Regions from separate parts of the Sphaerisporangium sp. NPDC004334 genome, predicted to be linked through region 2. Evidence: riboswitches for the same ligand, from Rfam matches in the RefSeq annotation. Region 2 holds a riboswitch; the other holds the start of a gene.
The links. A riboswitch is a leader RNA that binds a small molecule or an ion and turns the genes downstream of it on or off. The one in region 2 is predicted to bind glycine.
Positions count from the first base shown of each region.

Region 1: another riboswitch for glycine. It lies ahead of gcvT (glycine cleavage system aminomethyltransferase GcvT); the one in region 2 lies ahead of gcvP (aminomethyl-transferring glycine dehydrogenase).

Region 1 is NZ_JBSGDZ010000011.1:34,264-45,600, forward strand. Features, by position in the region: gene ACWEN6_RS15680 (FAD-dependent oxidoreductase) at 81-1,337, opposite strand; gene ACWEN6_RS15685 (TetR family transcriptional regulator) at 1,425-2,015, shown strand; gene ACWEN6_RS15690 (hypothetical protein) at 2,034-2,885, opposite strand; gene ACWEN6_RS15695 (FadR/GntR family transcriptional regulator) at 3,071-3,793, opposite strand; gene ACWEN6_RS15700 (glutamine synthetase family protein) at 3,938-5,284, shown strand; gene ACWEN6_RS15705 (aldehyde dehydrogenase family protein) at 5,318-6,661, shown strand; gene ACWEN6_RS15710 (3-oxoacyl-ACP reductase) at 6,729-7,493, shown strand; gene ACWEN6_RS15715 (gamma-glutamyl-gamma-aminobutyrate hydrolase family protein) at 7,505-8,215, shown strand; glycine riboswitch at 8,234-8,331, shown strand; glycine riboswitch at 8,332-8,432, shown strand; gene gcvT (glycine cleavage system aminomethyltransferase GcvT) at 8,466-9,557, shown strand; gene gcvH (glycine cleavage system protein GcvH) at 9,554-9,943, shown strand; gene ACWEN6_RS15730 (L-serine ammonia-lyase) at 10,103-11,337, shown strand, end outside.
Region 2 is NZ_JBSGDZ010000025.1:458-11,794, reverse strand. Features, by position in the region: gene ACWEN6_RS29375 (FHA domain-containing protein) at 1-490, shown strand, start outside; gene ftsR (transcriptional regulator FtsR) at 503-1,177, shown strand; gene ACWEN6_RS29365 (bifunctional nuclease family protein) at 1,309-1,779, shown strand; gene ACWEN6_RS29360 (MerR family transcriptional regulator) at 1,926-2,549, shown strand; glycine riboswitch at 2,741-2,867, shown strand; gene gcvP (aminomethyl-transferring glycine dehydrogenase) at 3,037-5,904, shown strand; gene ACWEN6_RS29350 (hypothetical protein) at 6,007-6,822, shown strand; gene ACWEN6_RS29345 (hypothetical protein) at 6,992-7,384, opposite strand; gene ACWEN6_RS29340 (alpha/beta hydrolase family protein) at 7,465-8,058, shown strand; gene ACWEN6_RS29335 (DUF5999 family protein) at 8,062-8,262, opposite strand; gene ACWEN6_RS29330 (TetR/AcrR family transcriptional regulator) at 8,591-9,208, opposite strand; gene ACWEN6_RS29325 (hypothetical protein) at 9,392-9,769, shown strand; gene ACWEN6_RS29320 (RNA polymerase sigma factor) at 9,877-11,325, opposite strand.

The sequences.
Region 1 (11,337 bases), on a different contig from region 2:
CCCCGTAATCGGCCGGCTATGCGTGGTCGCGGACGGCGCAGAGGGCCACCGTGCTCAGGAGGCGGCCGGGCGGGCCCGGGTCAGGAGAAGATCGTCCGCCGGACGGCGGGGAAGCGGCGGGCGGTGCGCAGGAAGGTCTTGAAGGCCAGCCTGGTCACGGTGCCGCCGCCGACGAACTGCCGGGCCGCGCGCAGCGAGTCGCGGACGGCGGCGAAGCCGTACTCCCGCATCTGCTCCTCGTAGCCGGCGATCGCCTCGACCGGGTCCTGCCCGCTGGTGAGGGCCCGGCAGAGCAGGCCGGCGTCACGCAGGGCGATGTTGGCCCCGACTCCGCGCATCGGCGTCATGCTGTGGATGGCGTCGCCGAGCAGGGTGACCGTGGTCGCCGGCCAGGGGCCGACGGGCACCGAGGTGCGAATCGGCAGCAGCGAGACGGTGTCGGGGTGGGACATGGTGACCAGCCGGCGCAGGTCGGGGTGCCAGCCCGTCATCATGCCGGCGACGGTGTCGCGCAGTTCCTCGCCGGACAGGGCGGACGGCTCTCGCGGGTAGCGCCGTTGCTGCGCGGCGAACGCCCACAGGACGTAGCTGCCGGTGTTGTCGTACAGGGCGCCCTCCCTGTCGGTGCCGCCGATGACGCCGCGCGGCGGGGCGGGGGCCTCGCCGAGGTCGTGCGGGGCGCAGAACAGGCCGGCGCCCTTGGGCGGGATGACGTTACTGGCCCGCTCGACCAGGCCCGGGTCGATCAGGTCGCGGGTGCGCGCGGTGAGCGGGAACTTGCCGGCCACCCCGAGGATGCCGGTGTCGACGCGCTGGGCGTGCGGCAGGTATTGCTTCCTGACCCGCGAGTTGCCGCCGTCCGCGCCGACCACGATGTCGGCGACGTCGCTGGTGCCGTCCCCGAAGAACAGCCGGACGCGCCCGTCGTCCTCCCGCTCGTAGCGCTCGAAGGTCTTGCCGAAGCGCACCACCTCTTCCATCCCGGACAGCAGGATTTGCCTGAGCGTGATGCGGCTGACCGAGTGGTGGTCATCGACGGGGTCGTCGACCTCGGGTACCTGCATCAGCAGCAGTTCTTCGAGCTGTTCGGTGAGGAAGGCCAGTCCCTGGCCGCGCGCGCCGGTGGTGGCGACGAAGCTCTCCCAGAGCCGTGGCGGCAGGCAGTCGTGCAGGGCCCGCGCGCCGTTGGGGTCGATGTGGACGCGGTACCCCTGCAGCCGGTCGCCGGGGGTGCGGTCGCGTTCGTAGACGGTCACCCGGGCGCCCGCCTTGTGCAGTCCTTGTGCCAGGCAGAGGCCGCCGACGCCGCCTCCGATCACCGCTATGCGTGGGTTCATGCCTCCAACTATCAAACGTATGGATAATTCTGTCAACCGGATGGATGGAAACCTCATCCTTGAGGATGAGAGTGCTAGCGTGATCCCATGAGACGTGCCCCCGCCGAACGGCGGCGCGACCCCGAGCGCACCAAAGAGCGCATCGTGCGGGCAGCCATCGAGGAGTTCGGCGCCAAAGGGTTCGCCGGCGCCCGGGTGAGCGAGATCGCGGCCAGAGCCGGGGTGAACAAGCAGCTCATCTCGTACTACTTCGGCGGCAAGGAAGGCCTGTACCGCGAGCTCACCGACCGCTGGCAGAGCGCCGAGAGCGGCTTCGCCGACCCCGCCGCCCCGCTCCCCGACCTGGCCGCGGCCTACGTCCGGGCCAACGCCGCCAACCGCGACTTCGGCCGCATGATGGTGTGGGAGGGCCTCACCGAGGGCGGCGCCGTCACGCCCGAGCTCGGCGAGGACCTGCTGCGCGATCTCGCGGACATGCGGCGGCGCCAGGCGGACGGCGAGTTCCCCGCCGACATCGACCCGGCGTGCCTGATGCTGGCTCTGTTCGCCCTGTCGAGCGCGGGCGTGGCCTTCCCGCATCTGGTGCGGGTGCTGTGCGAGGCCGACCCGGCCTCACCGGAGTTCACCGACCACTACGCCGACCAGGTCAGACGTCTGGTGGCCCACCTGCGCCCGTGATCGGAGCGGGAGGGGCCGTCACGGGTGCCGGCGGGGCCGCGCGGCCGTCTCGCCTCTCTTCGCCGCCTCGCCTCTCTTCACCGCCTCGGCGGCCTTGCCGCTCCAGACCGAGGGCAGGTCGTGCCGGCCGGACACGAACTCCTGCACGGCGATCTTCGCCCTGATCACCGGACGGCGCCAGCGGATCTCCCGGTGGACCGCCGTGGCCATCTTGGACGCCCGCGGCCGCCGCGAGCCGGGGGCGAAGAACCAGCGCGCCCATGGGGACCCAGGACGCGCGAGCCGCACCGCGCCGACGATCAGCAGGACGGGGACGAACAGCCCCGCCAGGCCGGTCCAGATCTTGCCCTTGAGCAGCGTGACCACGGCGAGCGCGAGGTTGAGCAGCAGCAACAGGCCGGCCGACCACCGGCCGGCCGGCGAGGGCTCGGGCTCCTCCCAGCCGAAGGGGCGCAGGCCCAGCAGCAGGAGCAGCGTCACCGCGACGGCCACGAACACCGCGTCGACCGACGTGCGCCCCTCCTCCGACCAGTAGACGTCGCGCAGGTGCAGGATCAGCGCGAACTCGTCCAGCACCAGCGCCGCGCCGACCCCGAACACCGCCGCGGTGCAGGCGTACCAGCCGGAGGACAGCCCCGCCGTGACCAGCCCGGCGACCCCGCCGAACATCATGAGGACCACGCCGAACACGACGTGGTGGACGTGGACGTCCCCGACGTTGACGTCGCGGAACCAGCCGACCTTGGCCCGGATGAGCCGCACGTTGACGCGCGTGAAGACGAACGTGACGATCAGCGCCGACAGGAAGCAGAAGAGCGGCAGCCGTCCGGTGTCGATGATCCGTTCGTGAAACCAGACTCCCACAGGCATCCCCCAGTACCGATGCTACGTACGGTCCCGGGGTCGTTGATCCACCGGGCCGTGCCGTCCGCTCCGCCGGTCCCGCTCTCGGCCGGCCCTCTGTTCGACGATCGGGAGGGCGGCGCGGTGCCCGGGAGCGGTTCCGCTTGCGACGGACCGCCGCGGCGTTCACAGCCGATCGGCCGCCGGGGCGTTCAGGCGAGGAAGGCGCGCAGGAGGGAGGCTGTGCCCTCCAGGTGCTCGACGACGGCCCGCCGCGCGGCCTCGGCGTCCCCGGCGAGGATGGCGGCGACCATCGCGGCGTGCTGCGCGGCGGCGTGGTCGATGTTGGGGCCGAGCACCGGGATGGCGTTCAGCAGGTCGGTGACCCGCAGCCGCGCGTCGGCGGCGGCCGAGGCCAGCAGCGCCGACCCGGTGAGCTCGGCGATGGACAGGTGGAAGGCGGTGTCCAGCCGCCGGTAGTCTGCCGGAGCGGCGTCGTTGACGCCGGCCAGCCTGCGCCCCAGCGTTTCGCGCTGCTCGCCGGTGAGCTCGGTGGCCGCCAGCACCTGGGCGGCGCCGCACTCGATGGCCATGCGGAAGGTCAGCGCGTCGTCCAGCTCGTCCGCGCCCATCTGCTTGACGGCCCTGCGCAGGTCGCCCTGGCGCGGGCGCGGGGGCTGGTAGACGACGAACGCTCCCCCGTACCGGCCGCGGCGCACGTCGAGGTAGCCGGCCTCCTGCAGGGCGCGGATGGCCTCGCGCAGGGTGACCCGGCTGATGCCGAGCCGGGCGGCCAGCTCGCGTTCGGGGGGAAGCTTGTCGCCGGGCGCGACGACGCCGAGCTTGATGGCCTGCAGCAGCCGCTCGACGGTCTCCTCGAAGGCGTTGCCGGCGCGGACGGGCCGCAGGAGCGCGACGAGCTGGTGCCCGTCCATCACGCCCTCCCCTGAAACGGTCCCAATGGTTCGAGATTAGTCCATTCCGCTGCCGGGGCGGGGCGGACCGTTGACGGGGGGCCGCCGCTGGTGCTTGCATGCCTCCAATGGTCTGTTTCTAGACTTTTGCCGGAAGGGGACACGGTGCTCACCGTCGACCAACTGCGTGAAGAGGTGTCCGCCGGGCGGGTCGACACCGTGCTCCTTGCCATCGCCGACATGCAGGGACGCCTCCAGGGCAAGCGGCTGTCCGCGCGCTACTTCCTCGAGGAGGTGCTGCACCACGCCGCCGAGGGATGCAACTACCTCCTCGCCGTGGACATCGACATGAACACCGTCGACGGTTACAGCATGTCGTCCTGGGAGCGGGGGTACGGCGACTTCGTGATGCGCCCGGATGTGTCCACCCTGCGCCGGGTGCCCTGGCAGGAGGGCACGGCCATGCTGATGGCCGACCTGGTCTGGGAGGACGGCTCGGACGTGACGGCCTCGCCCCGGCAGATCCTGCGCGGGCAGACGGCCCGGCTGGCCGAGCGCGGCTGGGCGGCCTACGTGGGCACCGAGCTGGAGTTCGTCGTCTACAACGACGGCTACGAGACCGCGTGGTCCAAGGCGTACCGCGACCTGACCCCGGCCAACCAGTACAACGTCGACTACTCCCTGCTCGGCGGCGCGCGCGTCGAGCCCCTGCTGCGCCGGGTCCGGCTCGGCATGGAGGGCGCGGGCATGTACGTCGAGTCGGCCAAGGGCGAGTGCAACCTCGGTCAGCACGAGATCGCCTTCCGGTACGCCGAGGCGCTGACCACCTGCGACAACCACGCGATCTACAAGAACGGCGCCAAGGAGATCGCCGCCCAGGAGGGCATGTCGGTCACCTTCATGGCCAAGCCGAACCAGCGCGAGGGCAACTCCTGCCACATCCACATCTCGCTGCGCGGCGAGGACGGCGAGCTGGTCATGGCCGGGGACGGGCCGCACGGGCTGTCCCGGCTCGGCGAGCACTTCATCGCCGGGCAGCTCGCCGCGATGCGCGAGCTGACGCTGCTGTACGCGCCGAACATCAACTCCTACAAGCGGTACGTCCCCGGAAGCTTCGCCCCGACGGCGGTCAAGTGGGGCGTGGACAACCGCACCTGCTCCCTGCGCCTGGTCGGGCACGGCCCCTCGCTGCGCGTGGAGAACCGCGTGCCCGGCGGCGACGTCAACCCCTACCTGGCGGTCTCCGGCCTCATCGCGGCCGGGCTGTACGGCATCGAGCACGAGCTGCCGCTGGAGGATGCCTGCACCGGCAACGCCTACACGGCGGGCGCCGAGACCGTGCCGTCGACGCTCCGCGACGCCCTGGCGCTGTGGGAGGGGTCGAAGATCGCCAAGGACGCGCTCGGCGAGCAGGTCGTCGAGCACTACGCCAACAACGCCCGGGTCGAGCTGGCCGCCTTCGACGCGGCGGTGACCGACTGGGAGCTGTTCCGCGGCTTCGAGCGGATGTGACATGACCACCCCGGCCACCGAGGCGCACCGAACATGAAGATCATCAACCCCGCCACCGAGACCGTGCTCGCCGACGTCGAGCTCGCCGACCTCGCCGAGACCGACCGCGCGGTGGAGCGCGCCAGGAAGGCCTTCCCCGCCTGGCGGGAGGTCTCCCCCGGCGACCGCGCCCGCCTGCTGCGGCGCTTCGCCGACCTGGTCGACCGGCACGGCGAGGAGCTGGCCGAGCTGGAGCTGGCCAACTCCGGGCATCCGATCGGCAACGCCCGCTGGGAGGCCGGCAACGTCCGCGACGTCCTGCACTACTACGCGGGCGCCCCGGAGCGCAATCATGGCAAGCAGATCCCGGTGCCGGGCGGGGTGGACATCACCTTCGCCGAACCGCTCGGCGTCGTGGGCGTGATCGTGCCGTGGAACTTCCCCATGGTCATCATGACCTGGGGGGCGGCCCCGGCACTGGCGGCGGGCAACACGGTCATCGTGAAGCCCGCCGAGTGGACCCCGCTCACGGCTCTGAGGCTGGCCGAGCTGGCCTTGGAGGCCGGCCTACCCGAGGGGGTGCTCCAGGTCCTGCCCGGGGCAGGGGAGGTCGCGGGGGCCCGGCTGGTCGAGCACCCAGGCGTCAACAAGATCGTCTTCACCGGGTCGACGGAGGTGGGCAAGCTCATCGCCGCCCGGGCGGCGGAGCAGGTCAAGCGGGTGACGCTGGAGCTCGGCGGCAAGAGCGCCAACGTGGTCTTCGCCGACGCCGACATCGAGCGGGCCGCCGCCACCGCCCCCTCGGCCGTGTTCGACAACAGCGGGCAGGACTGCTGCGCGCGCTCGCGCATCCTGGTGGAGCGTCCGGTCTTCGAGGAGTTCCTCGACCGGCTGGTCGCGACGGTCGGCGGGCTCGTCGTGGGCGACCCGCGCGACCCCGGCACCGCCATGGGGCCGCTGATCAGCGCCGAGCACCGCGACCGCGTGGCCTCGTTCGTGACCGGCACGCCGCACTTCCAGGGGACGTGCCCGGACGGGAAGGGCTTCTGGTTCCCGCCGACCGTGCTCACCCACGAGTCGCTGGACGAGCGCGCCTACACCGAGGAGATCTTCGGGCCGGTGGTCGGCGTCGTCCCCTTCGACGGCGAGGCCGAGGCCGTCCAGATCGCCAACGACACCCGGTACGGACTCTCGGGGTCGATCTGGACGCGGGACGTCGGGCGGGCCCTGCGGGTCGCCCGCGCCATCGAGGCGGGCAACCTGTCGGTGAACTCCCACTCCTCGGTCCGCTACTGGACGCCGTTCGGCGGGTTCAAGCAGTCGGGGCTCGGCCGCGAGCTGGGCCCGGACGCGCTGGCCGCCTTCACCGAGACCAAGAACGTCTTCATCGCCCACTGACCGCCCGCCGTCCCACCGCCCCGCCCGGGGGCCACGGGAGTCCACCAGCACCAGGGAGTACCTCACCATGCAACGTCTGCGCGACCGCGTCGCCGTCATCACGGGCGCGGCGGGGGGCATCGGCCTCGCCACGGCCCGCCGCTTCGCCGAGGAGGGCGCCAAGGTCGTGTGCGCCGACCTCGACGAGGAGGGCGGCGCGAAGATCGCCGAAGAGGTCGGGGGCGTCTTCGTCCGGACCGACGTGACCAGCGAGGACGACGTCGCCGAGATGTTCCGCACGGCGTTCGAGACCTACGGCTCGGTGGACGTCGCCTTCAACAACGCCGGCATCTCGCCCCCCGACGACGACTCCATCCTGACCACCGGCATGGACGCCTGGCGGCGGGTTCAGGACGTCAACCTGACCAGCGTGTACCTGTGCTGCAAGCACGCCATCCCGTACATGCGGCGGCAGGGCAAGGGTTCGATCATCAACACCGCGTCGTTCGTCGCCGTGATGGGCTCGGCGACCTCCCAGATCTCCTACACCGCCTCCAAGGGCGGCGTGCTGGCCATGTCCCGCGAACTCGGCGTGCAGTTCGCCCGCGAGGGCATCCGGGTCAACGCCCTGTGCCCGGGACCGGTGAACACCCCGCTGCTGCAGGAGCTGTTCGCCAAGGACCCCGAGCGGGCCCAGCGGCGCCTGGTGCACATCCCGCTCGGCCGGTTCGCCGAGGCGTCCGAGATCGCCGCCGCGGTCGCCTTCCTGGCCTCCGACGATGCAAGTTTCATCACCGGCGCGGAGTTCCTCGTGGACGGCGGCATCTCCGGCGCCTACGTGACCCCGCTGTAGCCTGGTCGACCATGTCGCGACCCGTCATCGGCATCACCTGCTACGTCGAGCCCGCCGCCTTCACGGTCTGGCGGATGCCGGCGGCGCTGCTGCCGTACACCTACGTCGAGCACGTCGAACGGGCGGGCGGCCAGCCGGTCATCCTGCCTCCGGCGGGCGACCCGGCGTCGCTGGCGGGCCGGCTGGACGGCCTCATCGTGGCCGGCGGCGGGGACGTCGACCCGGCCAGGTACGGCGAGCGCCCGCACCCGCGGACGGGCTACGTCCGCGAGTCCCGTGACGAGGCGGAGTTCGGTCTGGTCGGGGCGGCGCTCTCGGCCGGGCTCCCCTTCCTCGGGGTGTGCCGGGGGATGCAGGTGCTGAACGTCCACCTGGGCGGCACCCTGCACCAGCACCTGCCGGACGTCGTCGGGCACGACGGGCACTCCCCGGCCCCCGGCGAGTTCGGCCACCTGCCGGTGCGCCCGGTGCCGGGCACCGCCCTGTCCAAGGTCCTCGGGGACGACGAGGTCGCCGCGGCCCACTACCACCACCAGGCCGCCGATCGCCTCGGCGACGGCCTCACGGTCGCGGCGACCTGCGAGGACGGCACCGTGGAGGCCGTGGAGCTGGCGGGCCACCCCTTCGCCCTGGCCGTCCAGTGGCACCCCGAGGCGGGCGAGGACGGCCCGCTGTTCGAGGCGCTCGTCGCCGCCGCGACGGCGGGCGATCGGCATTGGTAGGGTGGGCGGGAACACCGATGATCCCGTGCGGGAGAGCGTCCTGACATCCGGTCAGGACCCCTGAAGGAGCAAGTCCTCCCCGCGAACCTCACAAGGCAAAGGACCGCGCGGGCCAGGTGATCTCTGGAAAGCAGGCCGCTCCGTGGGGCCTCGCCGAAGGTGAAAGTCCGGTAAAACCCGGGCGAAACTCTCAGGCACCGATGACAGAGGGGGAGGATGCTCTCATCCAACCCTGTCTGAGGTGCGCATCATGTCCCGACCCACACCGCTCCGCGAGGTGCACGAGAGCCTCGGCGCGACGCTCACCGACTTCGCCGGCTGGCTGATGCCGCTGCGCTACGGCAGCGAGTCCGCCGAGCACAACGCGGTGCGCACCGCCGCCGGGCTGTTCGACCTCTCCCACATGGGCGAGATCTTCCTCACCGGGCCGCAGGCGGGCGAGGCGCTGGACCACGCGCTGGTGGGCAGCCTGTCGACGCTGGAGCCGGGCCGGGCCCGCTACACCATGATCTGCGCGCCCGACGGCGGCGTGCTCGACGACCTGATCGTCTACCGGCTGGCCGCCGAGGAGTACCTCGTCGTGGCCAACGCCTCCAACTACGAGCGGGTGGCGGCCGAGCTCACCGAGCGCGCCGAGGGCTTCCAGGCCGAGGTGCGCGACCGGTCCGCCGAGTACGCGCTGATCGCCGTCCAGGGGCCCCGCGCGCAGGAGATCCTCGCCACGCTCACCGACGCCGACCTGCCCGGTTTGAAGTACTACGCGGGCCTGCCCGGCACCGTGGCCGGCGTCGAGGCGCTCATCGCCCGCACCGGGTACACCGGCGAGGACGGCTTCGAGCTGTTCGTCGCCGCGGGCGACGCCGTCACGCTGTGGCAGGAGCTCACCAAGGCCGGTGACTCCCACGGCCTGCGTCCCGCCGGGCTGTCCGCCCGCGACACGCTGCGCCTGGAGGCCGGCATGCCGCTGTACGGCAACGAGCTGAACGCCGGGCTGACCCCCTTCGACGCCGGCCTCGGCCGGGTCGTACGGTTCGACAAGGCCGGCGACTTCGTCGGCCGCGCGGCGCTCGCGCCGCTCAAGGACGTCCCTCCGCGCCGGCGCCTGACCGGCCTGGTCGCGCGGGGCCGCCGAGTGCCGCGCCACGGCTATCCCGTGGTGCTGCTGACTGACGGCACCGTCGTTGGAGAGGTCACCAGCGGCGCGCCGTCCCAGTCCCTCGGCAAGCCGATCGCGATGGCCTACGTGGACACCAACGTGTCCGATGGGCTCGCGGTCGACATCCGTGGTACCCATGAACCGGTCGACGTGATTGACCTGCCTTTTTACCGGAGGAGCAAGTGAGCAGCATTCCCGAGGAGCTCAGCTACACCAAGGAGCACGAGTGGGTGGCCGGCCTCGACGACGGCCTCACCGTGACCGTGGGCATCACGGCGTTCGCCGCCGAAGCGCTGGGTGACGTCGTCTTCGTGCAGCTGCCCGAGGTGGGCGGCACGGTCGAGGCGGGCGACGCGGTGGGCGAGGTGGAGTCCACCAAGTCCGTGAGCGACATCTACGCCCCGCTCACCGGCGAGGTCGTGGAGGTCAACCAGGTCGTCGTGGACGACCCGTCGCTGGTCAACTCCGACCCCTACGGCGACGGCTGGCTGTTCCGCGTGCGCGTCGAGGGCCCCCACGAGGACCTCCTCACCGCCGAGGAGTACACCACGGTCACCACCGCCGAGTCCTAAGCCCTGCCGTCCATTCACCATCCCCGTCCACCCATGACGACTCTCGCCGGCCGGCCGCCCGGACCGGCCGGCGCCACGACCGCATGACCTGTCCCGCGCGTATCCGGCGCATATGGGGGCATCCCTCGCACGACATCGCTTCCAAGGACGGAATGATCAATGGCGATCAGCGTCTTCGACCTGTTCAAGATCGGCATCGGGCCGTCCAGCTCGCACACCGGCGGCCCGATGGCGGCGGCGCACAAGTTCGCCCGCGGCCTGCACCAGGACGGCCTGCTGGAGAAGACCGCCCGGGTCGAGGCGATCCTCTACGGCTCGCTCGGCCTGACCGGCAAGGGACACGGCAGCGACAAGGCGGTGCTGCTCGGCCTGTCCGGCGAGAAGCCCGAGCTGGTCGACGTGGACACCGTCGATGAGCGCCTGGCGAAGATGCGCGACACCGGCACCATCGAGCTGTACGGCACCCGCGAGATCCCCTTCGTCGTCGGCGAGCACCTGGTGTTCGAACGCAAGATCTCCCTGCCCGGCCACCCCAACGGCATGCGCTTCACCGCCTTCACCGCCGAGGGCGAGCAGGTCCGCGAGAAGGTCTACTACTCGGTGGGCGGCGGCTTCGTGGTGGACGAGAACGCCACCGGCGCCGACCGCATCAAGTCCGACGACACCGAGCTGCCCTACCCGTTCACCTCGGGCGCCGAGCTGCTGCGGCTGTGCTCCGAGACCGGGCTGTCGATCTCCGGGCTCATGCTGGAGAACGAGAAGGCCTTCGGTCGCACCGAGGCGGAGATCAGGTCGGCTCTGCTGAACCTCTGGAACGTCATGTCCGAGTGCGTGCGCCGCGGCACCGCCAAGGAGGGCGTGCTCCCCGGCGGCCTGAAGGTCAAGCGGCGGGCCAACCAGATGCTGCGGCGCCTGCAGAGCGAGTCCCCCGAGAAGGACCCGCTCCAGACGATGGACTGGGTCACCCTGTTCGCCCTCGCCGTCAACGAGGAGAACGCCGCCGGCGGCCGCATCGTCACCGCTCCCACCAACGGCGCGGCCGGCATCATCCCCGCCGTTCTGACGTACTACGACCGCTTCGCGCCGCAGTCCGGTGAGGACGGCGTCGTCCGCTTCCTACTCACGGCCGGCGCGATCGGCGTGCTGTTCAAGGAGAACGCCTCCATCTCCGGCGCCGAGGTCGGCTGCCAGGGCGAGGTCGGCTCGGCCTGCTCCATGGCCGCGGCGGGCCTGACCGAGGCGCTCGGCGGCACCCCCGAACAGGTGGAGAACGCCGCCGAGATCGGCATCGAGCACAACCTCGGCCTCACCTGCGACCCGATCGGCGGCCTGGTGCAGATCCCGTGCATCGAGCGCAACGCGGTCGCCTCGATCAAGGCCATCACCGCCGCCCG
Region 2 (11,337 bases):
CTGCACTCAGTGCGGGAATGCCAACCCTGAGGACGCCCGTTTCTGCTCACGGTGCGGGTCGCCGTTGAGCCGCGTCGAGAACACGCCGGGGGACACCACCTCCACGATCTCCCTGAGCGGGATCGAGGCGATGGACGGCGAGGCGACGGGCCAGACGCTCATCCCCGATCGGGCGGCGGTCGAGCAACTGCCGCCCGGTACGGCCCTGCTGGTGGTGATGCGCGGGCCGAACGCCGGGAGCCGCTTCCTGCTCGACAGCGATCTCACCACGGCGGGCCGTCATCCCGAGAGCGACATCTTCCTGGACGACGTCACCGTCTCGCGAAGGCACGCCGAGTTCTACCGGCGGGGCGCCTACTTCACCGCCCGGGACGTCGGCAGCCTCAACGGCACCTACGTCAACCGCGAGCGCATCGAGGAGCTGCCGCTGTCGGGCGGCGACGAGGTCCAGATCGGCAAGTTCCGGCTGGTGTTCCTCACGCGTGGGTGAGGAGGTGCGGTGATGGGCGCGCAGGCGGCGAGGGCGTTCATGAGCATCGGGGAGGTCCTCGAGGTCCTGCGGGCCGACTTCCCCGACGTCACCGTCTCCAAGATCCGCTTTCTGGAGGGCGAGGGGCTCATCGAGCCCCAGCGCTCCCCCTCGGGGTACCGCAAGTTCACCCACGCGGACGTCGAGCGCCTGCGCTACATCCTCACCGCCCAGCGCGACCGCTACCTGCCGCTGCGCGTGATCAAGGACCACCTGGACACCGCCGGTCCCGACGGCGCCAACCGCCCGCGCGCCGTGGGCGGGGAGGCGCCGGTGGCCGAGGTGCGGCTCAGCCGCGCCGAACTGCTGGCCGCCGCCGGGCTGGAGGAGGAGACCCTCGCCGAGCTGGAGGATTTCGGCCTGCTCACCCCGGTGGCCCGGTGGTACGACGCCGAGGCTCTGACCGTCGCCCGCGCCTCGGGCGCGCTGGCGAGGTTCGGCCTGCATCCGCGCCACCTGCGGGTGCTCAAGGCCGCCGCCGAGCGGGAGGCGGGGCTGGTCGAGCAGGCCGTGGCCCCGCTGCTGCGGCGCCGCGCGCCGGGCGCCGCCGGCCGCGCCGAGGAGACCGCGCGAGAGCTGTCCGGTCTGCTGCAGGACCTGCACACCGCCCTGGTCCGCACCGGCCTGCGCGGCATTCTGGGCCGCTGACGGAGCCGCCCGGACATTTCGGGGTGCGGGGATGTTACGTTGAATTTTGCGGCGATGGTCACGCCGCGAGCCGAGAGCCGCGAGGGAACGGGCCCGGAGCGGGGCGGCGACCCGATGAGACGGAGCAGCCTGTGTTGCAGATGGAGGTCGTGGGGGTCCGCGTCGAGATGCCCTCCAACCAGCCCATAGTCCTGCTCAAGGAGGCCAAGGGCGAGCGATACCTGCCGATCTGGATTGGGATGACCGAGGCCACGGCCATCGCGCTGGCTCAGGCGGAGGAGCCGCCCCCCAGGCCGCTCACCCACGACTTGTTCAAGGACGTGATCGAGGCTCTGGGCGTGCGGCTGACGGCGGTGAACATCGTCGCGCTGCGTGACGGAATCTTCTTCGCCGACCTGGTGTTCTCCAACGGGGTGGAGGTGAGCGCCCGGCCGTCGGACTCGATCGCGCTGGCGCTGCGCACCGGTGCGAGCATCTTCGCGAGCGAGGACGTCGTGCGCGAGGCCGGTGTGATCATCCCCGATGACCAGGAGGACGAGGTCGAGAAGTTCCGCGAGTTCCTTGACACGATCACGCCCGAGGACTTCGGCCGTGCGGGTTAGCCATTTCGGGCATTTACGCTTCACGACGCGCCGGGCGGGATCGTTGACTGAGCATCGCGCCAGTCCTACGGTGCAAGGGAACCCACGGTTGTAATTCACGAACCCCCAGATCAGACCGTGGGATGAGAGGAAGCCGGAGGTCCGCAGTGGCGGTCAGCAGCGGCGAGGGCAAGACGGCCGGCCAGCACGATCCAGTCCAGCGGCAGTCGGCGCGGGAACGCGCGGGCGAGCAGGGCCTGCTGTTCGACGAGCGGCCGGCGTCTCTGCCCGCCGACGTCGGATACCGCGGCCCGACGGCGTGCTCGGCGGCCGGCATCACCTATCGTCAGCTCGACTATTGGGCGCGCACCCAGCTCGTCGAGCCGTCGGTTCGCGCGGCGCAGGGGTCGGGATCCCAGCGGCTGTACAGCTTCCGCGACATCCTCGTGCTCAAGGTGGTCAAGCGGCTGCTGGACACCGGGGTGTCGCTCCAGCAGATCCGCACCGCCGTCCAGCACCTGCGCGAGCGCGGGGTCAACGACCTGGCGCAGATCACGCTGATGAGCGACGGGGTGAGCGTCTACGAGTGCACCTCGGCCGACGAGGTGATCGACCTGCTCGAGGGCGGCCAGGGCGTGTTCGGCATCGCTCTCGGCGGCGTGTGGCGCGAGGTCGAGGGCTCCCTGGCGGAGCTGCCGGGGGAACGCGCGGAGCCGGCCGGCCGGGACTCCTTGGAGGACCACCCAGGCGACGAGCTGGCCAAGCGCAGGAAGGCCCGCAAGACGGGCTGAGGCCGGAGGGCCGGGACGGGGAGGTTCCCTCCGCTGAGGAGGGCCGGGGGCTGTCGCACATATCCCAGAAGATCTACGGGGTGGTCGGGGTCCCTACATACCCGCCCTACAGGGATAAAACATGGCAAATCCCGAAATGTAGGGGTAACTCCCTACTCGGGGCGGGACGGTACGATTACCGGGAAAGCTGTTGACCCTGTGCGGGAGAGACCCGGGCACGGGCCGGCACCGCACCACCTGCGGCGCCGGCGGGTGACCCCGGGCGCCGAAGGAGCAACCTCCCCGGAATCTCTCAGGCCCACGTACCGCACAGGCGAGGCGACTCTGGAAAGTAGGCGTGCCCGCCAGGCGTGTCTCACCGACGGTGCAAATCCCCCGCAAGGGGATGAAGCTCTCAGGTCGCGATGAGGATGTCGCGCTGACAGAGGGGGAGATCCGGCATACGCGCGCGCTCAGCGCCGGTCTCTACCCCTTGTAGGAGGGCCCCATGACCGATCGGTCACCGCTTCGCGACCTCTTCGCACCGCCCTTCGCCACCCGGCACATCGGCCCGTCGGACGCCGAGCAGGCCCGCATGCTGGAGGCCGTGGGCTACGCCTCGGTGGCCGACCTGATCGCCGTCGCCGTCCCCGGCGCCATCCGCTCCGGCGAGCCGCTCGACCTGCCGCCCGCCGCGAGCGAGGAGGAGGCGCTCGCGGAGCTGCGCGCCCTGGCCGCCCGCAACCAGGTGCCCACCTCGATGATCGGCCTGGGCTACCACGACACGATCACCCCGGCGGTCGTGCGGCGCAACCTGCTGGAGAACCCCGGCTGGTACACCGCCTACACCCCCTACCAGCCGGAGATCTCCCAGGGCCGCCTGGAGGCCCTGCTCAACTTCCAGACCGTCGTGTCCGACCTGACCGGGCTGGACGTCGCCGGCGCCTCGCTGCTGGACGAGGCCACCGCCGCCGCCGAGGCGATGACCCTGGCCCGCCGCGCCGGCCGCGCCAAGTCCCCGGTGTTCGTCGTCGACGCCGACGCCCTGCCGCAGACCAAGGCGGTGCTGGCCACCCGCGCCGAGCCGCTCGGCATCGAGCTGGTCGAGGCCGACCTGGCCGCCGGGCTGCCGGAGGGGGAGCTGTTCGGCCTGCTGGTCCAGTACCCCGGCGCCGGAGGCCGGCTCAAGGACTTCCGCGCCGTGGCCGCCCAGGCCCGCGCCCGCGGCGCGCTCGTGGTCGCCGCCGCCGACCTGCTGGCCCTGACCCTGGTCGAGGCCCCCGGCACCCTGGGCGCCGACATCGCCATCGGCTCCTCCCAGCGCTTCGGCGTCCCGTTCGGCTTCGGCGGGCCGCACGCGGCCTACATGGCCGTGCGCGAAGGGCTCCAGCGGCAGATGCCCGGCCGGCTGGTCGGGGTGTCGCAGGACGCCGACGGGCGCCCCGCCCACCGGCTGGCCCTGCAGACCCGCGAGCAGCACATCCGCCGGGAGAAGGCCACCAGCAACATCTGCACCGCGCAGGTGCTGCTCGCGGTGATCGCCGGCATGTACGCCGTCTACCACGGCCCCGAGGGCCTGCGGCGCATCGCGCAGCGCACCCACCGGCACGCCGCCGTGCTGGCCGCCGGCCTGCGCGACGGCGGCGTCGAGGTCGTCCACGACGACTTCTTCGACACCGTCCTGGCCCGTGTCCCCGGCCGCGCCGCCGAGGTCGTCGCGGCGGCCCTGGACCGCGGCGTCAACCTGCGCCTGGCCGACGCCGACCACGTGGGCGTCAGCTGCGACGAGAAGACCACCGGCGCGCACCTCCAGGCCGTCTGGGAGGCGTTCGGCGTGACCGGGGTCGTGCTGGACGACGTGGACACCTCCGCCTCCGACGCCCTGCCCGCCGGGCTGCTGCGCACCACCGGCTACCTGTCGCACCCGGTGTTCCACTCCCACCGTTCCGAGACCGCCATGCTGCGCTACCTGCGCAGGCTCCAGGACAGGGACATCGCCCTGGACCGGTCGATGATCCCGCTCGGCTCGTGCACCATGAAGCTGAACGCCACCACCGAGATGGAGCCCATCAGCTGGCCGGAGTTCGCCGGCGTCCACCCCTACGCCCCGGCCGATCAGGTCGAGGGCTACCTGCGCCTGATCGGCGACCTGGAGGGCTGGCTGGCCGAGGTCACCGGCTACGACGCGGTCTCCCTGCAGCCCAACGCCGGATCCCAGGGCGAGTTCGCCGGGCTGCTCGCCATCCGCGCCTACCACAGGGCCAACGGCCACGGCGAGCGCGACGTGTGCCTCATCCCGTCCTCGGCGCACGGCACCAACGCCGCCAGCGCCGTCATGACCGGTATGCGTGTGGTGGTCGTGGCCTGCGACGACGACGGAAACGTGGACGTCCCCGACCTGATCGCCAAGATCGACAAGCACAGCGAGCGGCTCGCGGCCATCATGGTCACCTATCCCTCCACCCACGGGGTGTACGAGGAGACCATCACCGAGATCTGCGAGCGGGTGCACCAGGCAGGCGGCCAGGTCTACGTCGACGGCGCCAACCTCAACGCGCTGGTCGGCCTGGCCAAGCCCGGGTCCTTCGGCGCCGACGTCTCCCACCTCAACCTGCACAAGACCTTCTGCATCCCGCACGGCGGCGGCGGTCCCGGCGTCGGCCCGGTGGCGGTCCGCTCGCACCTGGCGGCCTACCTGCCCGGCGACCCCCTGGGAGAGCGCGCCGACGGCGCCGTCGGGCCCGTCTCGGCCGCGGCGTACGGGTCGGCGGGCATCCTGCCCATCTCCTGGGCCTACATCCGCATGATGGGCGCCGAGGGCCTCAAGGCGGCCACCGGGCAGGCCATCCTGTCGGCCAACTACCTGGCCCGGCGCCTGGCCCCGCACTACCCGGTGCTCTACACCGGCCGCGAGGGCCTGGTCGCCCACGAGTGCATCATCGACCTTCGCCCGATCACCAAGGAGACCGGCGTCACCGTCGACGACGTCGCCAAGCGGCTCATCGACTACGGCTTCCACGCCCCCACCATGTCCTTCCCGGTGGCCGGCACGCTGATGATCGAGCCGACCGAGAGCGAGGACCTGGCCGAGCTGGACCGCTTCGTCGACGCCATGGTCGCCATCCGCGAGGAGATCGCCAAGGTCGCCTCCGGGCGCTACCACCGGGCCGACAACCCGCTGCGCGGCGCCCCGCACACCGCCGCGTGCCTGCTGGCCGACGACTGGAAGCACCCCTACACCCGCGCCGAGGCGGCCTACCCGCTGCCGTCGCTGCGGGAGGACAAGTACTGGTCGCCGGTCCGCCGCATCGACCAGGCCTACGGCGACCGCAACCTGGTCTGCGCCTGCCCCCCGCTGGAGGCATACGAAGACTGAGCGACCGCCCTCGAGGCTCCGCCTGGATCGGCATAATATGTCGCGCGCGACGGCGCGCCCGCGTCGCGAGGCCGGGATTTCCGAGGCGGAGGAGAGGTCCCGATGGCGGCGCACGAGGTCGAGTCCGGCCGGCGGATCGAGGACGCGCGGAGGCTCGCCGAGAGCGGCGAACTGGAGGCCGCGGCCGAGATCTTCGCCGCGCTGGCCTCCGACGAGCGCGAGGCCGACCGCGCCCAGGCGGCCGTCGGCCTCGCCCTGGTCCTCGAGCGCCGCGGCGACCTCACCGGCGCCAGGGCGGCCGCGCGCACGGCCCTGGCCACCGGCCACCCCGAGTACGCCGCCCAGGCGGCCTGCCACCTGGCGCGCGGGTTCGAGCAGGAAGGCATGGCCGACCAGGCCCGCGCCGCCTGGCAGGCCGTGATCGGCGTCGGCACCCCGGCCTACCTGCCCGGTGCACACCTGGCCCTGGCCCGCATCGCCGAAGCCCAGGGCGACGACCGCGCCGCCGAGGCGGCGCTGCGCGCCGCCCTGGCCACCCGCGACCCGCGAGCCTGCTCAGAGGCTGCCCAGCGCCTGGCCGAGTACCTGCTGGAGGACGGGCAGCCCGGCGAGGCCGCCGACCTGCTCCTCGACGCCCTGGAGCTGCCCGAGGTGGCCGACCCCGGGCGCCTGCGGGTGCTGCTCGGCATGGCCCACCTCGACATGGCCTGCGGGGAGTTCGCCGCGGCCGCCGAGGGCGACGGCGACGCCGACGGCGTCGCGCTCGCCGTCGAACTGCTCGCCCGCACGCTGCCCCTGCGCGGGCGGGACGCCGACGCCGAGCAGGTGTGGGCGTACGGGCTCGGCCACCCCGACGAGACGGTGGCCGACCAGGTGCGCCTCCGCCTCACCCGCGACGACACCGCCCCCTCCCAGTAGCCGCCCCGGCCCAGGCCTCAGCTTGACGGCCGAGGAGTTCGTCCGGGCTGCGAGCGATCTGGGAGCCTCGCAGGAGGAGGCCATCGCAGCCGTGCGCGCCGCCCTGCCGGCGCGCTGACCGGCCGGTCGGCCGAACTCACCGGGTCACCGGGTTGGTGACCGCGTACGGCTAGCGGCGTCTGCGGCCGACGGCGGCGGCGACGTTGACCATGATGATGCCGGTCCAGGCCAGGAACAGCCCCGCGGGCCCGGCCTGCCCGGCGGCGATCGCGGTCAGCGGGATGCCGATGCCGAGCGAGCCGAGCGCGATCGGGATCGTGGCGTCGACCTGCCTGGGCTGCTTGCCCGGGCCGGGATGCGGCGCCGCGTACGGCCCGCCGGGGCCGGGTTGGAGGGGGTACCCGTTCTGCGCGGCCACCTCGGCCCGCACCCGGGACTCGATCGTCGAGTCGATCTTCTCCAGGAACGACTCGATCAGCGCCTGCTCGTAGTCGGAACCGAGGTCCCGGCGGGCCTCCACGGTGGCGCGAAGCTCGTCACGGGGCAATGAATTATCCGGCACCCCCTTAATCTGGCACAGACACCGGGCGGCGACATCCCCCGTGAGAAGTAGAGGGCTGGTCCCCGAGTACCGTGTCGGCCATGCGGATCATGACGCCGCGGGGGGCGGCGATCGTGGAGGTCGACCAGGCGCCCGCGCCGAGGTTCCTGTTCCTGCTCACCCACGGGTCGGCGGGCGGGGTCGACTCGCCCGACCTGCTGGCCGTCCGGGACGCGGTGGTGGCGATCGGCGGCACGGTGGCGCGGGTGCTGCAGCCGTTCAGGGTCGCGGGCGCCCGGGCTCCGGGGTCGCCGGCCAGGCAGGACGAGGCGTGGACCGCGCTGGCGGCCTCGCTCGGAGAACGGTTTCCCGGCCTGGCCCTGGTGCAGGGCGGCAGGAGCAACGGAGCGCGGGTGGCCTGCCGGACGGCGCGCGCCGTCGGCGCGGAGGCGGTGGTGGCGCTGGCCTTCCCGCTGCACCCGCCCGGGAACCCGGGCCGCTCGCGTGCGCAGGAGCTTCGCGAGGCGGGCGTCGATGTGCTGGTGGTCAGCGGTGACCGTGATCGCTTCGGAGTCCCCGATCAGGCGGACGCTGCACGCCTGGTGGTGCTCGCGGGTGAGGGACATGACCTCAACAGAAACCCCGCCCGGGTGGGCGAGGTCGTCGCCGGATGGCTCGGCCCCCGGTTCGCGTGAAGGTCAGGCCGCGCTTATGGCCAGGTCGGTGGGACGGTGCGGGGCGATGATGGCGCCGTCGGGCAGGAGCTCCCCGGTGTCCTCGAATAGCACGATGCCGTTGCACAGCAGGCTCCACCCCTGCTCGGGGTGCGCCGCGATCGTGCGGGCGGCTTCGCGGTCCGGCGCGTTGGTGGTCGGACAGGACGGCTCATGCGGGCACATTGGCGTGCCTCCGGTTTTCTCTCTCGGTCTGGGGCTCGCGGGGGCGTCATCGCCAGGCACCGCTGCCCCGCGCCGATTCCCCCATGTCCCCGCCGAACGGGGACGAGCGCTTCTGCTGTTGACAGTGTGCGCTAACGCACACCTACAGAGTAAGTGTGCTGCGGGTCACACGCGTACGACATAGCCCATTGGGACGGTTTGGATCCTTCGATTAGGGGGTCCGCGGGGGCCCGGAAGGCTGATCCGGCGCTGTGACCTGCGACACAAGCCTGCCCCAGGTGAGATAACGGTCCAAGCACGACTCGCCGCCGAACAGATAAACGAACGGTTACGAGCTGGGAAGCCCTCTCAACAGGGCTTCCAGCCCGCGCTCGAACGCCGCCGCGGCCTCCTCGGCGGGCTCCGCCCGGGTGGCCGCCGGCGCCGGGAGCCGTCCGTCCTGCTCGTCCTGCGCCTCCTCCGGCGGGGCGGCCCAGCCGGAGCGCTGGATCTCCACCGCGACGCTGCCCATGACGTACGCGCGCAGCGTCCGCACGGCCTGGGCGGCGCGGGCGGGGTCGCCGAACCCCGCGGCGGCCAGTTGCTCGGCCTGCTCGCGGATCGCCATGAGCGCGGTGCCCTGCGGCGGCTTGGTCAGGGCCAGGGCCAGCACCCCGGGGTGCTCCAGCAGGGCCGCGCGGCCCGCGTGGGCCCAGGCGCGGGCGACCTCCCGCCACCCCCCGTCGGACGGCTCGACGGTGACGGTGGTGACGTGCTCGGCGAGGGCGTCCATGAGCGCCTCCTTGCCGCGGGGCAGGTGGTGGTAGATCGCCATCGCCTCGACCTGCAGGGCGTCGCCGAGGCGTCGCATGGTGAGGCGGCGCAGCCCCTGGCCGTCGGCGATGTGCAGGGCGGCCTCGATGATGCGCTCGCGGGACAGGGGGACCGGAGGTCGCTTCGCTGGCATACCAGGCATGATCCCGACGATGGCTTACTTTGTAAAGGGCGCCGCGCCGTGCCGTCCGCCCTCACTCGGGGACGCCGGGGCGAGGCCGGTGCTCCGGGCGGCGTACGCTATGGCGAGCGAGGAACGCCGGATCACCGGCGATGTGCTGAGAAAGGGCAGGCGATGGCGTTTTTCCGTCCGAGCGTGAGCCGGGAGGCGGAGGTCAGGCACCACGCCGACCAGGAGGTCGGAAAGAGCTTCCCCAAGCTGCTGGACAAGGCGCGCGAGGCCGAGGGCGGGCTGCGGCGCGCCCAGGCCGCCGGCGCCGGGGCCGAGGAGCTCCGGGCGGCCGGGCTCGCCTATGACCGCGCGCTGACCGACGCGCTGCGCGCCGCCGAGGCCGCCCAGCGCGCCACCCTCGGCGTCAAGGCCTACGACGACCGCATCCGCCGGCGCAAGGGCGTCGCGACGCCCGAGGGCGCCAAGTGGACCGCCGAGGTCGACCGGCTGCGCACGCTGCGCGAGGAGAACCGGCTGACCGGCATCGCCCGCGTGCCGCGTCCCTTCGCCGCCGCGCGCTGACCCGCTGAGACGCCGACGGCCTCCGCCCGGGTGGGCGGAGGCCGTGCGCGTGTGCCGGGCGGACCGGTGGTCCGGCGCCGCGGCCGGCCGGACCGATCGAGCAGCGGTCAGCTGGCCCAGTCGAGCAGCGGACGGGTGTTGCTCGGGTGGCGCAGCTTGGACAGCGATTCCTTCTCGAGCTGGCGGATGCGCTCGCGGGTGAGCCCGAGGTGCTTGCCGATCTCGTCCAGGGTGTGCGGCTTGCCGTCGATCAGGCCGAAGCGCAACGCCATGATCTTGGCCTCGCGGGGGGTGAGGTTGCCCAGCACTCCGCGCAGCTCCGCGCCCAGCAGCTGCCGGTCGACGACCTCGGAGGCTTCTGGGGCGTCGACGTCCTCGATGAGGTCGCCGATGGTCGTCTCGCCGTCCTCGCCGATGGTGGCGTTGAGGCTGATCGGCTGGCGACTGGTGCGCAGCAGCTCCTCGATCTGGTCGGGGGTCTTGTCCAGCTCCACCGCCAGCTCCTCGGGGGTGGGCTCGCGGCCGAGCCGCTGGTGCATGTCGCGCTCGATGCGCGACAGCTTGGACAGCATCTCCAGCACGTGCACCGGGAGCCTGATGGTGCGGGCCGAGTCGGCGAAGCCGCGCTGGATCGCCTGCCGGATCCACCACATGGCGTAGGTGGAGAACTTGTAGCCCTTGGAGTAGTCGAACTTCTCCACCGCGCGGATCAGGCCGAGGTTGCCCTCCTGCACCACGTCGAGCAGGGCCATGCCGCGGTCGGTGTACTTCTTGGCCACCGAGACCACCAGGCGCAGGTTGGCCTCCAGCATGTGGTCCTTGGCCCGCCTGCCGTCCTCGGCCACCCACTCGAGGTCCTCGCGCCGGGCGGCGCTGAGGGAGGGGTCGTTCTCCAGCTTGTACTCGGCGTACAGGCCGGCCTCGATGCGCTTGGCGAGCTCGACCTCCTCGGCGGCGGTCAGCAGGGTGCGGCGGCCGATCGACTTGAGGTAGGTGTGCACGGAGTCGCCCATGACCGAGGACTGGTCGTCCAGGTCCAGCGGCTCGTTCTGCAGTTCGCTCTCGTCCGGCTCGCTCCAGCCGTCCTCGGGCTCGGGAGTCTCCTCGGCCGCCGGGGGCCGGGACGGCGCGGGCGCCGCCGGGGCGGGGGAGACCGGCGCGGCCTCCCCGCCCGGGCGCGTGGTCCGGCGGGTGGCGTGGCGGCGGCGGGTCGTGATGGTGCCCTCGGAGCCCTCGGCGGTGGCCGCCGGGTCCGCGGTCGTGCTGGTGCGTGTCATTGCGCTCTTCGCGGTAGTCTTCACTGCGGTGCTCTTACGGGTCCTTCGCGCCGGGCCGCCAGGGGCGGCGTCGTTCTCCGCGGCCAGGCTCACGCCGGCCTCGGTGAGCTCGCGCAAGATCGAACGACCCTTGGCCGGGCTGATCTGCGCTGACGAGAACGCCTCGCGGAGCTCCGCGAGGGAAAGGTGACCTTGCGCTCGCCCTCGGTCGAGGACCTGAGCGAGCGTCGTCGGGGTCGCCTCGCGCGATGGCGAGGTCGCCGCGGCAGTTCGGGGCATGAGCACACCTCC